Regions from separate parts of the Pseudarthrobacter sp. NS4 genome, predicted to be linked through region 3. Evidence: predicted binding sites of a transcription regulator. Region 3 holds the regulator's gene; each other region holds the start of a gene.
What was found. The regulator HrcA, encoded in region 3, represses chaperone genes, less so after heat shock. The targets are predictions, from matches to a motif close to TTNGCACTCGNNNNNNNCGAGTGCNAA.
Positions count from the first base shown of each region.

Region 1 (3,199 bases), 1.2 Mb from region 3:
GGGGAGAAGGAGACGCCGTAGAACACGTTCTCGATGACGTCGGGCAGCAGTTCGCCTGTGCGGAGGTCCTTGATCCGGAGCGTGAAGCGCTCGTCGCCCGAGTTGTCCACGGCGAAGGCATACAGGTTGCCGTCAACTGTCACAGCGGAACCGCCGACGGAGAAAAACGGCTTGCCTTCCGCTTCCACGTTGCCGTCCAGGAGGACCTCTTCGCCCGGGATCTCCACACCGGGCTCGACGGCGGGCGGGGTCCAGTCGGCGATCTTGTCCTCGGTGTCCGCGGCCCTGACCCGGCACTGGATGCCGTACTCCTTGCCCTCCACAGAGCGGCTGAAGTACCACCAATCGTCGTTGCGGTGCGGGACGGAAAGATCGGTTTCCTGGGTGCGGCCCTTGATTTCCTGGAAAATGGCCTCGCGGAGCGGTTCCTGGTGCGCCGTCACTGCTTCCTGGTAGGCGTTCTCGGCCTTCAGGTGCTCCACCACCTCGGCGGATTCCTTGTCCCGCAGCCACTCGTAGTGGTCCACGAACGTGTCCCCGTGGTGCGTCCGTTCGAGGGGGACCCTCTTGGCCACAGGCGGGGTGGCGGCGGTCGCGGAGGTGCTGGTGGAATCCTGCAGCGGAGTCTGGGTCATTCCTTCAATATAGCCACCGCCCCGGACAATGAGCGGGCGCGTTCGCTACCGGGGGAGCGCCGCCCCACGAACCCCCGCCCCATCCCGGACCCTCTCGCAGGTCCTGCCTCTTTTTCCCGAACCCTCCCGCAGGTTATGCCAGGACGACGGCGGCGCGTGCCGCCGTCGTGCCCTAGTGGGGTTCAGGTGGCAGGAGTATCCTGTTCACGCCAAGGCATATCCGCCCAGCGTGAGAGGGGAAGTTTATGACCATCCCGCCAGTGCACGAACCCGAGCCGTTCCCACCGGAACCGGGGCCCACCCAGCCTGATCCCACCCAGCCCGGTCCGCCGCCCCCCAATCCGTTCCCGACGCCCGAACCGCCCGGTCCGCTGCCGGTGCCGGATCCGGGCCCGGCGCCGCTCCGCCCGGACCCCACAAGGAGCTAATACTGCACGTCCTGAGGGGCCTTCCGCCTACCGCGGAGGGCCCCTCAGCCATGTCCCCGTACGCCAAAAAAGATTCAAAAATTCCGTCCCGACCGCTTGCGGATCTCCTTGTCCAGTGCTAAAAAATCTATATCAGCCAATACAGATCGGCTGGTACCAAAAAATGTGTTGGACCGTCTCTTACGAGGAGGGAAGCCATGTTGATGCGAACCGATCCGTTCCGCGAGCTGGACAGGCTGGCCCAGCAGGTCCTCGGCACGGCAGCGCGTCCGGCAGCGATGCCGATGGACGCGTGGCGGGAGGACCAGGAATTTGTAGTCGCCTTTGATCTGCCCGGCGTCACAGTGGATTCAGTGGATCTGGATGTGGAACGGAATGTCCTGACGGTGCGGGCCGAGCGTCCCGAACCCACGGGCAAGGACACCGAGCTGATCGCCTCCGAGCGGCCGCGCGGCGTATTCAGCCGCCAGCTGATCCTCGGGGACACCTTGGATACTGACAACGTGAAGGCCAGCTACGACGCCGGTGTTCTGACGCTGCGGATTCCTGTCGCCGAAAAGGCCAAGCCGCGCAAGATCGAGATCGAAACGAAGGGGGCAAAGCAGGAGATTGCCGCCTAGTTTCAACATAGGATCGGAAGTCGGGTATTGATTGTTGACTGCCTCTTAGGGCGTTTCGCCATTCTGAGCACGCCACAGCGCTAAACAGCGCATCGGCAGTGTACGCCCGAACTTACCGATACGGTGGCCCCCGGCTTCGGCCGGGGGCCATCCCCATGCGGGCTTCAGGTGTTCAGTTCCAGCATCAGCGCGGGAAGCTCGTCAGCGAGTTCACGGGCCAGGAATCCGAGCGGGCCCAGTCTGCTGGCGAGGCGGTCGGCGGCAGCCGCGTGGAGGTGCGTACCCCAGCATGCAGCCTGCGCACCGCTGGTTCCCCGGGCGCGGACGCCCGTAATCGCTCCGGCCAGGACATCACCGCTGCCCGACGTGCCCAGGCCCCCATACCCCGTGGTGATCTTCCACATTTCAGATTCCTCGGGCGCGTTACCGGGTGGCCGCGCGATCAGGCCCTGGCAGCTCACCACAGCGTCGAACCGGCGGGCAATTTCGGCCACATCCGCTTCGAGGTCCTCCACCTCGCGGCCGAGCAGAATGGCTGCTTCCTTGGGATTCGGGGTGAGGATCAGGCGGCCCCGCCACGGGTCGAGCTGATCCTCAAGCTTGACCAGTCCGCCCAGGGCATAGGCATCAAGCACGACGGCGGAACCGCCGCCGTCGTCCGGCTCACCGGCGGAGGCCTCCCGCTCCAGAAGCGCCCGCAGCAGGTCCTCCGCCAAACCGGGATCGTCCAGGCCCGGACCAATGAGCACGGTATCGGCCCGGTCCAGGTAGGTAGAGATGCGGTCCAGCCCTTCCCCGGTCAAGGACCCGTCAGCCGTCTCGGGCATGCCCATGGCCCCGCATTCCGGCAGGGCAACCCCTACCTGCACCGCCACGGACCCGGCAACCGCCAGGGTGAGTTTGCCGGCACCCGCACGAAGGGCGGAAGCCCCCGCCAGGAGGGCGGCGCCGGGTGTGGCCCGCGCCCCGCCTATCACCAGCACCGAGCCGCGCGAGTACTTGTCCTCGCCCGGTGCAGGCAACGGCCAGTCGCGCAGCAGCGACGGCGTCACCAGGGTGGTGACTCCAGAGCCGCCGGCTGGAGCGCCGTTGGAATCATTTCGGGTGGACACTGGTATCTCCGGCGTGCTCGGTGACGGTCACGCCCTGCTCGGCCAAGTGGTCTGCCACGTTGAAACTCTCCAGTTTCCAGGGCCCTTCGCCGGACGGGCGCACGTACCGTGTCAGGGAAGCGTTGAGCACCGACGTGCCGGCGGCGAGGTCCAGGATCTCCCGCTCGGTCATACCCTCCAGCACGTACCGGAACAGCATGATCAGGGCGTCGTGGCAGACCAGCATCACGCGGTGACCCGTGCTGAGGTTGTTCAGTTCGTCCAGGACCGAGCGCAGCCGCAGTGCCACGTCCGCCCAGGATTCCCCGCCCGGCGGGCGGTAGTACATCTTGCCCAGCCACTCCCGCCGCTCGGCTTCTTCAGGGAAGCGGGCCGCCACGCCCCGCCTGGTCAGCCGGTCCAGG
Region 1 is NZ_CP103288.1:3,414,316-3,417,514, reverse strand. Features, by position in the region: gene NXY83_RS16180 (S9 family peptidase) at 1-635, opposite strand, end outside; gene NXY83_RS16175 (Hsp20/alpha crystallin family protein) at 1,261-1,683, shown strand; gene NXY83_RS16170 (NAD(P)H-hydrate dehydratase) at 1,848-2,795, opposite strand; gene NXY83_RS16165 (histidine phosphatase family protein) at 2,779-3,199, opposite strand, start outside.
Region 1: a site for HrcA is predicted at 1,159-1,185, ahead of NXY83_RS16175 (Hsp20/alpha crystallin family protein). Genes of this name have one in related genera too.

Region 2 (3,199 bases), 1.3 Mb from region 3:
TACTACAAGCCCACCATGTTCTGGTCCGCCTCGTCGCGCTCGAAGCACCCCGAGCAGGCCGCCACCTTCATCAACTACCTCGCAAACAACCCGGAAGCCGGCGGGATCCTGATGACGGACCGTGGCGTGCCCACCAACCCGGACATCGTTGAGAGCATTACCCCCGCACTGAAGCCTGCGGACACCACCGTGGTGTCATTCCTCAAGGACATTGCCCCGGACATCAAGGAAGCACCGCCGGTTCCGCCGGTAGGAGCCGGCAGCGTCCAGAACGTGATCAAGCGTTACACGGACGAAGTGCTGTACGACCGCCTCACGCCGCAGGCCGCTGCGGAGGCTTTCAAGAAGGAAGTCGAAGCGATGCTGTCCGGCGCGCGTAAGTAGCCGGGAGCCCGGCCGGCCGGGGCACTCCAGGGACCGGCATCCGCTTAAGCAGGAAACCAATGCGGCCCCCTCCGAAGAGGGGGCCGCATTTGTTGTATCAGCGGGACAGGTCCCGGCGGGAAGGCTAGAAGCCGCCCATGCCGCCCATGTCGTCGCCGCCGCCAACGGGAGCGGGGTTCTTCTCGGGCTTGTCGGCCACGACTGCCTCGGTGGTGAGGAACAGGCCGGCAATGGAGGCTGCGTTCTGCAGGGCAGAGCGGGTCACCTTGACGGGATCGTTGACGCCGGCTGCGAGCAGGTCGACGTACTCGCCGGTGGCTGCGTTCAGGCCGTGGCCTGCGGGCAGGCCGCGGACCTTGTCAACCACAACGCCCGGCTCGAGGCCGGCGTTGAAGGCAATCTGCTTCAGCGGAGCGTCGATGGCAACGCGGACGATGTTGGCACCGGTTGCCTCGTCGCCGGAGAGCTGGAGGTTGGCGAATGCCTTCGCGCCGGCCTGGATGAGGGCCACGCCGCCACCGGCGACGATACCCTCTTCAACAGCGGCCTTTGCGTTGCGCACTGCGTCCTCGATGCGGTGCTTGCGCTCCTTGAGCTCAACCTCGGTTGCGGCACCGGCCTTGATGACTGCTACGCCGCCGGCCAGCTTGGCCAGGCGCTCCTGCAGCTTCTCGCGGTCGTAGTCGGAGTCGGAGTTCTCGATCTCGGCGCGGATCTGGGAAACGCGCCCGGCGATCTGGTCGGCGTCGCCTGCACCCTCGACGATGGTGGTCTCGTCCTTGGTGACGACAACCTTGCGTGCCTTGCCCAGGAGTTCCAGGCCGGCGTTTTCCAGCTTCAGGCCGACTTCCTCGGAAATGACCTGGCCGCCGGTGAGGACGGCGATGTCGGCGAGCTGTGCCTTGCGGCGGTCACCGAAGCCTGGCGCCTTGACGGCGACGGACTTGAAGGTGCCGCGGATCTTGTTGACGATCAGGGTGGCCAGGGCCTCGCCCTCGATGTCCTCGGCGATGATCAGCAGCGGCTTGTTGGACTGCATGACCTTTTCCAGGACAGCAACCAGTTCCTTGACGTTGGAGATCTTGGAGTTGACGATCAGGATGTACGGATCCTCGAGGACCGTTTCCTGGCGTTCTGCGTCGGTCACGAAGTAGGCGGAGATGTAGCCCTTGTCGAAGCGCATGCCTTCGGTGAGTTCCAGCTCCAGGCCGAAGGTGTTGGACTCCTCGACCGTGATGACGCCTTCCTTGCCCACCTTGTCCAGGGCTTCGGCGATGAGGGCGCCGATTTCGTCGTCGCCAGCGGAGATCGAGGCCGTGGCGGCGATCTCTTCCTTGGTTTCGATTTCCTTGGCGGAGTTCAGCAGTTCAGCGGTGACCGCCTCAACGGCCTTCTCGATGCCGCGCTTGAGGGACAGCGGGTCGGCGCCGGCGGCAACGTTGCGCAGGCCTTCCTTGACCAGGGCCTGGGCCAGCACGGTAGCCGTGGTGGTGCCATCGCCTGCGACGTCATCCGTCTTCTTGGCAACTTCCTTGACCAGCTCGGCGCCGATCTTCTCGTAGGGATCGTCCAGCTCGATCTCCTTGGCGATGGAAACACCATCGTTGGTGATCGTGGGGGCGCCCCACTTCTTTTCGAGGACGACGTTGCGTCCACGCGGGCCGAGGGTGACCTTAACGGCGTCGGCGAGGATGTTCAGGCCCCGCTCAAGGCCGCGGCGTGCCTCTTCATCAAATGCAATGATCTTGGCCATAACGGCAATAGTCCTTTCGGGACAGTCGTTAAGAATGAACCTTCGCTGCAGTGCCCGCGACGGACGATCCTTTGCCATCGGCCTCTGTATGCCTCGGGCTGGGGATCTCACTCCAGTTAGGTGTTTCTTGGCTCCTCGACCGGTGCCGCGCGCCGCCGGGCAAAACCAGGCCTTGCTTAGCAGTCGGTGCGTCAGAGTGCTAACTCAATAATTAGCACTCCCCACGTGAGAGTGCAAGCGAAAGAGCCGCAAACCCGCCGCCTGGCACGCTTATTCGCCCACGGCGATCAGTCCGCGGCGCGGCCTGCTGTTTCCCGGCCGGTGGCCGCTGGAATGTTGTCCGCCGCGTAGGTGAACACCGTGAAGTTCGCTGTGGTGATGTCACCATTGGTGTCAAACGCGATGGGGCCGGACTCGCCGTCGTAATTTATGTCTGTGCCCGCCGCCAGGCTGGTTACGCACTCTTTGTAGGAGGGGCACGCGGCAGCCGGCGTCTCCGCCGAAGCACCCGCAGTCCCACCGGACACGCTGATCAGGTTCGCCGCGATGGAGCGCCCCGCATCATCCTGTGCCTTGGCTGCCGCCAGGGCGGCCAGCGAGATGGCGTCGTAGGTCTCCGCAGCGAATGATACGTCCTTCAGTTTTCCGTCGACGGCCAGCAGCCGCTCCTGGAAACCGGCGGAAGGAAGCTGTCCGGGGACAATCGCGCGGGCGCCCTCGAGCGCCTTGGAACCCAGTTTTGACCCGTACCGGGCGAATGCGCCATCACTGAGGATGATGCGCGCACCGGTGATGCCGGCGTTGTTCAGCTCAGCGAGCGCACCGTGGGCCCCATCGCGGGCTATCAGGATCACCGCGTCGGAGCCGGCGTCCCCTGCCGCGCCTGCGGCTTCTCCCGCCTCCCCCGGCTTGAACTCCTCCGTCACGGCCACGTCCAGTCCGGCCTGTTTGGCTGCCTGGGAAACAGCGTCCGAGACGTCATTTCCGTAGGAGCCTTCCTGGTACAGCACCGAGATGGTGGCGGCACCGGCGTCCTTGGCGAGTTTGACCAGCACGGGAGCC
Region 2 is NZ_CP103288.1:1,001,272-1,004,470, reverse strand. Features, by position in the region: gene NXY83_RS04755 (ABC transporter substrate-binding protein) at 1-384, shown strand, start outside; gene groL (chaperonin GroEL) at 509-2,137, opposite strand; gene NXY83_RS04745 (ABC transporter substrate-binding protein) at 2,425-3,199, opposite strand, start outside.
Region 2: a site for HrcA is predicted at 2,314-2,340, ahead of groL (chaperonin GroEL). Genes of this name have one in related genera too.

Region 3 (3,199 bases):
GTTGCCGATCACCGGGATGAAAACCAGGATGTTCGCCACCACGGCCGCGATGGTGGGCGGAAGGCTGAAATTCAGGGCTTCCTTGGACTCCTGGGCGGTAAACGGCCCGCGGTCCCGGAAAATCAGGAAGATCAGGAGTGCAGGTACACAGCCGAGGATCCCGCCAAAGTGGGCCAGCGTGGCCCACTGCCGGTCTTCGCTGGCCGTCAGGGGCAGCGCATTCGCCGGGACACCGTGGTATTCGGAGCGGCCTGTGCCACCCTGGCTGTCCCTGTGATCACGTGCGTTTTCTGCCACAGTCTGTTCCTTCGAGAGTGCAAATGGTGCAATTGCATGGTTCCTGGCCGGACCTGCATGGTTGCAGGCACCGCTTTACCAAGAATACTGGCTTTCGGGAAGTTCGCCGCCCACTCAGGGAACAGTGAGGAAGTCAATCACTTCCTCAACCCGCCCCAGCAGCGATGCTTCCAGGTCTGCATAGCTCCGGACGGCGCCCAGCAGCTTCTGCCAGCCCAGCCCAATATCTTCCTTCGTGGAGTGGGGCCACCCGAACGCTGCGAGGATTCCGGTCTTCCAGTCCTGCCCGCGGGGAACAACAGGCCATTGTTCAATACCCAGGACAGCGGGCCGGATGGCCTGCCAGACGTCGACGTACGGATGGCCAACGATGAGCACGTTCCCGGCGGCACCGGGAGAGGCCATCACGGCATCGGCGATGCGGGACTCCTTGGAGTCCGGCACCAGGTGGTCCACGAGCACGCCCAGGCGCCGTCCCGGTCCCGGCCGAAAGTCCGCCACCGCCCCGGCGAGGTCGTCAATTCCGTGCAGGGGTTCGACGACGATGCCCTCCACCCGGAGGTCGTCTCCCCAGACCTTTTCCACCAGTTCGGCATCGTGTTTGCCCTCCACCCAGATGCGGCTGGCCTTGGCTACCTGCGCCCGCTGCCCGGCTACCCGCACGGATCCTGACGCGGTTCTTCCGGCGGCGGGGCCGGACGCTGCCGGTCGCGCTGCAGGCGGCATCAGGCGGATGGCGCGGCCTTCAAGGAGGAAACCGAAGCCCAGCCGGAAGGTGCGCGACTTGCCGCGCCGGTCCTCCAGCACCACCACGTGCATACCGCCGGACTTTTCAACCCGGATAACTGCACCAACCCAGCCGGACTGGACATCCTCCAGTACCATTCCGCGCTCAACCGGCACTTCGGACAATTGGGTACGGACGGGAGCGGACATGTCCCGGGGCCCCCAGTTCTGGTAATCCATGATCGACTCCGCCTAGCGCTAGAACAGTGCCCCCGGAATTTCGCCCGGAGCGGTACCAATGCTAACAACGGCGCGAGGCATAATAGACTGTTAGCACTTAGGCATGTCGAGTGCTAACCCTGGTGGTGGCACGGTGCGGGCGCTGCAGCCGCCCTGACCCTGGATGGAGGTGGAGTGTGAGCGAGCCACGCAAGCTGGAAGTACTGCGGGCCATCGTGGAGGACTACGTCCACTCCCGTGAGCCGGTCGGTTCCAAAGCCCTGGTCGAACGGCATCATCTCTCGGTGTCCAGTGCGACCATCCGCAACGATATGGCGGCTCTGGAGGATGAGGGCCTGATCATGGCGCCGCACACCAGTGCGGGCCGGATTCCCACCGATAAGGGCTACCGCCTGTTTGTCGATCAGATTTCTGCCGTCAAGCCCCTGTCCCAGGCGGAGCGACGCGCCATCCAGTCGTTGCTCGAAGGCTCGGATAACCTTGACGATGTCCTGGACCGCACGGTCCGCCTGCTGTCACAACTGACCAACCAGGTGGCTGTGGTCCAGTATCCGCACCTGAGCCGTGCCCTGATCCGACACATCGAATTCGTCCTGCTTGCACCGCGCAAGGTCCTGGTGGTCCTGATTGTCAACAGCGGCAAGGTGGAGCAGCGCGTCATCGACGTCGGTCAGGATCTGGGAGACGACGCACTGGCCGGCCTGCGGAGCCGGTTCCTTGGTTCCCTCGCGGGGACACCCCTAAGCCAGCTGGCCCAGGCCCTTCCCGCCGTCGTCTCCGCGGTAAGCCCGGGCCGGCGCCAGGCGGCCCAGGCACTGGCCCATGGGCTGGAGGGCCTGGCCCAAAACAGCCGCGAGGACCGGATGGTCATGGCAGGCACGGCGAACCTCGCACGGTCCAACGTGGATTTCCCGCTCAGCATCGGCCCGGTGCTGGAAGCCCTCGAAGAGCAGGTGGTGATGCTGCGCCTGCTGAGCGAGATGGCGCAGGACCCCCGCGGAGTGGCAGTAAGCATCGGCAGGGAGAACCCCTACGACGGCCTCGCCGAGGCGTCGGTGGTGGCCACGGGATACGGCCCGGACAGTGCAGCAAAGATTGGCGTGCTGGGCCCGACGCGCATGGACTATCCCACCACCATGGCCGCCGTCAGGGCTGTTGCCCGTTACCTTTCCCGGATCCTGGGACCCTGACTGGTCTGTCCCGGCGCCACGGCGGCCGGGAGCACGAGCAGGGCAGCCCATATGCAAGCAGTACAACAAGGAAGAGATACGAACTTTGAGCAGCCACTATGACGTCCTTGGAGTCTCACCGGAGGCCACCGGAGAAGAGATCAAGAAGGCCTACCGCAAGCTGGCCCGCACCTTGCACCCGGACGTTAATCCGGGCGCGGACGCCGCGGACCGCTTCAAGGCAGTAACCCACGCATACGAAGTTCTGTCCGATCCCCAAAAGCGCCGGGTTTATGACACCACCGGCAACGAAAACGGCACGGACAACGGCTTTGGCGGCGGCAGCTACGCCGGCCAGGGTTTCGCGTTCCAGGACATCTTTGACACATTCTTCGGTGCAGGCGGCTCGTCCGGTCCTGCTTCCCGCGTCCGTCGCGGCCAGGATGCACTCATCAGTGTTCGTATCGACCTGCGCGACGCCGTGTTCGGCGTCAACAAGAAGCTTGAAGTGGACACCGCGGTTACCTGCCCCACCTGCGAGGGATCCTGCTGCCGGCCGGGGACGCACCCGGAGCGCTGCGACATCTGCGGTGGCAGCGGCCAGGTTCAGCGCGCCGTGCGCTCCATCCTGGGCCAGGTCATGACGGCCGCGCCCTGCGGCTCCTGTGAGGGCTTTGGCACCGTCATCAAGGACCCCTGCAATGAATGCAGTGGCCAGGGGCGCATCCGGAGCCGCCGCTCGCTGACCATCAAGGTTCCCGCCGGCG
Region 3 is NZ_CP103288.1:2,258,033-2,261,231, reverse strand. Features, by position in the region: gene NXY83_RS10645 (DUF4870 domain-containing protein) at 1-297, opposite strand, end outside; gene NXY83_RS10640 (DUF3097 domain-containing protein) at 412-1,263, opposite strand; gene hrcA (heat-inducible transcriptional repressor HrcA) at 1,440-2,453, shown strand; gene dnaJ (molecular chaperone DnaJ) at 2,539-3,199, shown strand, end outside.

Region 4 (3,199 bases), 710 kb from region 3:
AGCATTCAGTAACAAAGGACCGGCTGCGGCTTGCCCGGGGGCCGGCACGTAAACCGCCGAACGGCGGGCAAGGGAGGACATACACAATGATTGAGAAGCAGAACGCCGCCAAGGACGGCATCCGTACAGCGCACCGGCAGCGGAGGGCTGTACGGAGCCCCGGAGAGCTGGAAGCCGCAGGTGCCGCTCTTGCCATCCACGGTGCCGCCTGGGCGGAATCCATGTCCGGTGGAGAACCGGCCATGTTCTGCGTCTACCTGGGCATCGGCGTGGAGCCGCCCACCCTCCCCCTCATCACCGCCCTCTACAACCACGGCCACAGGGTCCTGCTCCCCGTCTGCGAGCCGGGCAGGGAACTGAGTTGGGTCTTCTGGAGTCCGGACGTCAGCTTCGAGCGCAGCAGGTACGCGCCCATCCTTGAACCGTCCGGGCCCCGCCATGGACCCGATGTGGCGGGGGAAGCCACGGCGCTCTTCATCCCGGCAACAGCCGTGGACCTCAGCGGCAACAGGGTAGGCCAGGGCGGCGGCTACTATGACAAATTCCTGGGACATCTTGCGACTGCCGGGAAGGAGATTCCGCTCGCCGCTGTTATCTACGACGATGAACTGCTGCCCGCAGGGCAGATCCCTGCCGAGGAGTTCGACCGCCCCGTCCCCGCCATCCTGGCGCCGTCAGGGTTGCGGTCGCTGGTCGGCACCGTTTGAACCCGGGTGATGGGGGCGCTGGGGAATGATAGAATTGGCACTCAGGCCCTGCGACTGCTAATGGACTACCATGTGGCAGCACGGGACCTCTCGTTTGCCCAAGAGGAGGAGCACCAGTGCCAACATATGCTTACGCCTGCAAGGATTGCGGCCATGCCTTCGATATCGTCCAGTCCTTTTCGGACAGCTCATTGACGTCGTGCCCTGAATGCGAGGGCACCCTGCGCAAGAAGTTCAACAGCGTGGGCGTCGTGTTCAAGGGATCCGGCTTCTACCGCACCGACTCCCGCGATGCCAAGGGCAGTACAGTCTCCGCAACTCCCCCGGCGCCAGCTTCGACGGCACCGGCTCCCGCTGCTGCACCGGTGGCCTCCGTTCCGGCGGCAGCTGCCAGCTGATTCCGGCTCCCGTTATTTCAACGGCCCCGCGACCTGTTGTTCGGACGTTGTCCACATAGGCGCGGGGCCGCTGTCGTGTGCGTCTTTTGTGCCCTTAGCGTGGGGTTATGCCTGCACACCCGAACCGCGTCCGCCGGAAAACCCGTGGGTTCCTTCACCTTAACCGGCGGCCGGGTCCTTCTAGCCGTTCCGGCACCAGCCGTCCGGCTGTGCGGTTAACCGGGTGGCTCAGCCGTAACCGGCGCCTTGCAGTCGCGCTGCTTCTCTGTGCCGCGGCGGCACTCACTGTGCACCAACTCACCCCGGCGCCGGTTTACACCGTGACCGCCCTGGCCGCTTCCCGGGATCTGCCTGCCGGCTCAGCCTTGGCGGCGGCCGACCTTGCCCATGTTCAGGTGCCGCCGGGCATGCTGGCAGACGGGTTCCTCCGCGAAGAAGGCGCGGCCGCCGGAAAGCAGCTGGCAGCCCCGTTGCGCAAGGGCCAGTTGCTGACGGACGCCCAGCTGCTGGGCCCCGGCCTGCTGACCGGCAGCCCTCCTGGTTCAGCAGCCGTTCCCGTAAGGATGGCCGATGCGTCCTCGATCCAGCTGGTTTCCCCGGGGCAGCTGGTCAACGTCGTGCTGACGGCAGGCAACGGCTTCGACCAGCAGGAACCGTCAGAGGTCCTGGCATCAGGAGTCCCCGTGCTGTGGACGTCCACGAAGGGAAGCCAGGGCGGGCAGTGGCTCGGAACCCACGAGACGGACGGGCTGATCGTGGTGGCCGCGGACGCTCAACAGGCAGCCCGGCTGGCCGGGGCGTCAACCCAGGGGAAGCTGTTCTTTGTCCTGGTAGGACCATCCTGACCCGCGGTGATCCCGGCAGTGGGCCGTAACTTACTGTTAGCCCCAGTGGGGCGGTTTCTGTTCCTTCAGCCAGGCATCGTGGTCATCGTCGCGGTCGCCCCAGGCACGGGGATCGTCCTCGGACGCTGTCTTCGGCAGGAGGCCCCCGGTTCCACCCTCGGCCACACCGGCAGAGGGTACAACCGGAGCAGCGGGGGTGTCCGTGGATGACGGTGCGCTGTTATCGGCGGCGCTGTTCTTCTCTTCTTCGGTGGCCACGTGGCCCACCTCCTTGCTGTCCAGTCCGGCCTGCATGGACTCAACACCATGATGCCCGGCATGTGCTTCGGTGATTCCACCAGCGCGGCGCCCGGAAACCGGTCCGGGGGAATGCGTTGCGTAGGAAATCGAGGCAGGCTGTGCGGCGTCAATATCATTCAGCGCCTGATCGACGTCGTCGTCAAGGAAGCCGGCGGACGTGGCCGCCCGCGCCGGAAGCCCCATCTTTTCCAGCCCCAGGTACGCCGCAATCCGGTCAGCGCAGGCTGAGGGATCCGTGAACACCTCGATGGTCCACAGCGGCATATACCGCCAGCCCAGGCGTTCCAGCAGTTGCGGCCGCAACCGGCTCCGCTCCCGGACACTCATGGTGCGGTACTGTCCGGTGCCGTCCGACTCGATAGCCACCGGCCACGGCAGGTCGGCGTCATCCTGGCCCATGGTGCTGAGCGGATCTGCGGCTGCCACCACGTCAATGGCGCCATCGTACTGGTGCCACACCCGTGCTCCGCGTGCACGCAGGCGGTCACCCAGGTCTGCCACCAACGGATCGGCGCCCAGTGCCTGCTCGCTGGCGGCAGCACGCGAGGCGGGAGTGCCCAGATCGGTATTACCCGATATTTCCCTGTCCAGGAGCGCATACAGGTCCACGGCTCCATGCGTCAGCCGGGTTTGGTCCAGGTCCTCCGGCCGGAAGCACGTCAGCACGTGCATGGAGCGCCTGGCACGGGTCATGGCCAGGGCAAACTTTTCCCGGCCTCCATCGGCCGAGAGAGGCCCGAAGTTGTGCAGGGCACGCCCGTGGGGGGTGCGGCCGAAACCGGGCGAGAAAATGACATGGTCGCGCACCAGGCCCTGGGCGCGTTCCAGGTCAACCACCCGGAAGGATTCGGGCCCGGCCCCGAAGAAACTGGCGAGGCCCGGATAGTTGGGCAGCTGGAGCCGGATGGACTCGCCGATCCGGGCAGCGTGCCGCAGGCTGGCTGTCACC
Region 4 is NZ_CP103288.1:2,972,654-2,975,852, forward strand. Features, by position in the region: gene NXY83_RS14005 (5-formyltetrahydrofolate cyclo-ligase) at 87-707, shown strand; gene NXY83_RS14010 (FmdB family zinc ribbon protein) at 824-1,105, shown strand; gene NXY83_RS14015 (RcpC/CpaB family pilus assembly protein) at 1,315-1,950, shown strand; gene NXY83_RS14020 (DUF4011 domain-containing protein) at 1,987-3,199, opposite strand, start outside.
Region 4: a site for HrcA is predicted at 742-768, ahead of NXY83_RS14010 (FmdB family zinc ribbon protein). Genes of this name have one in related genera too.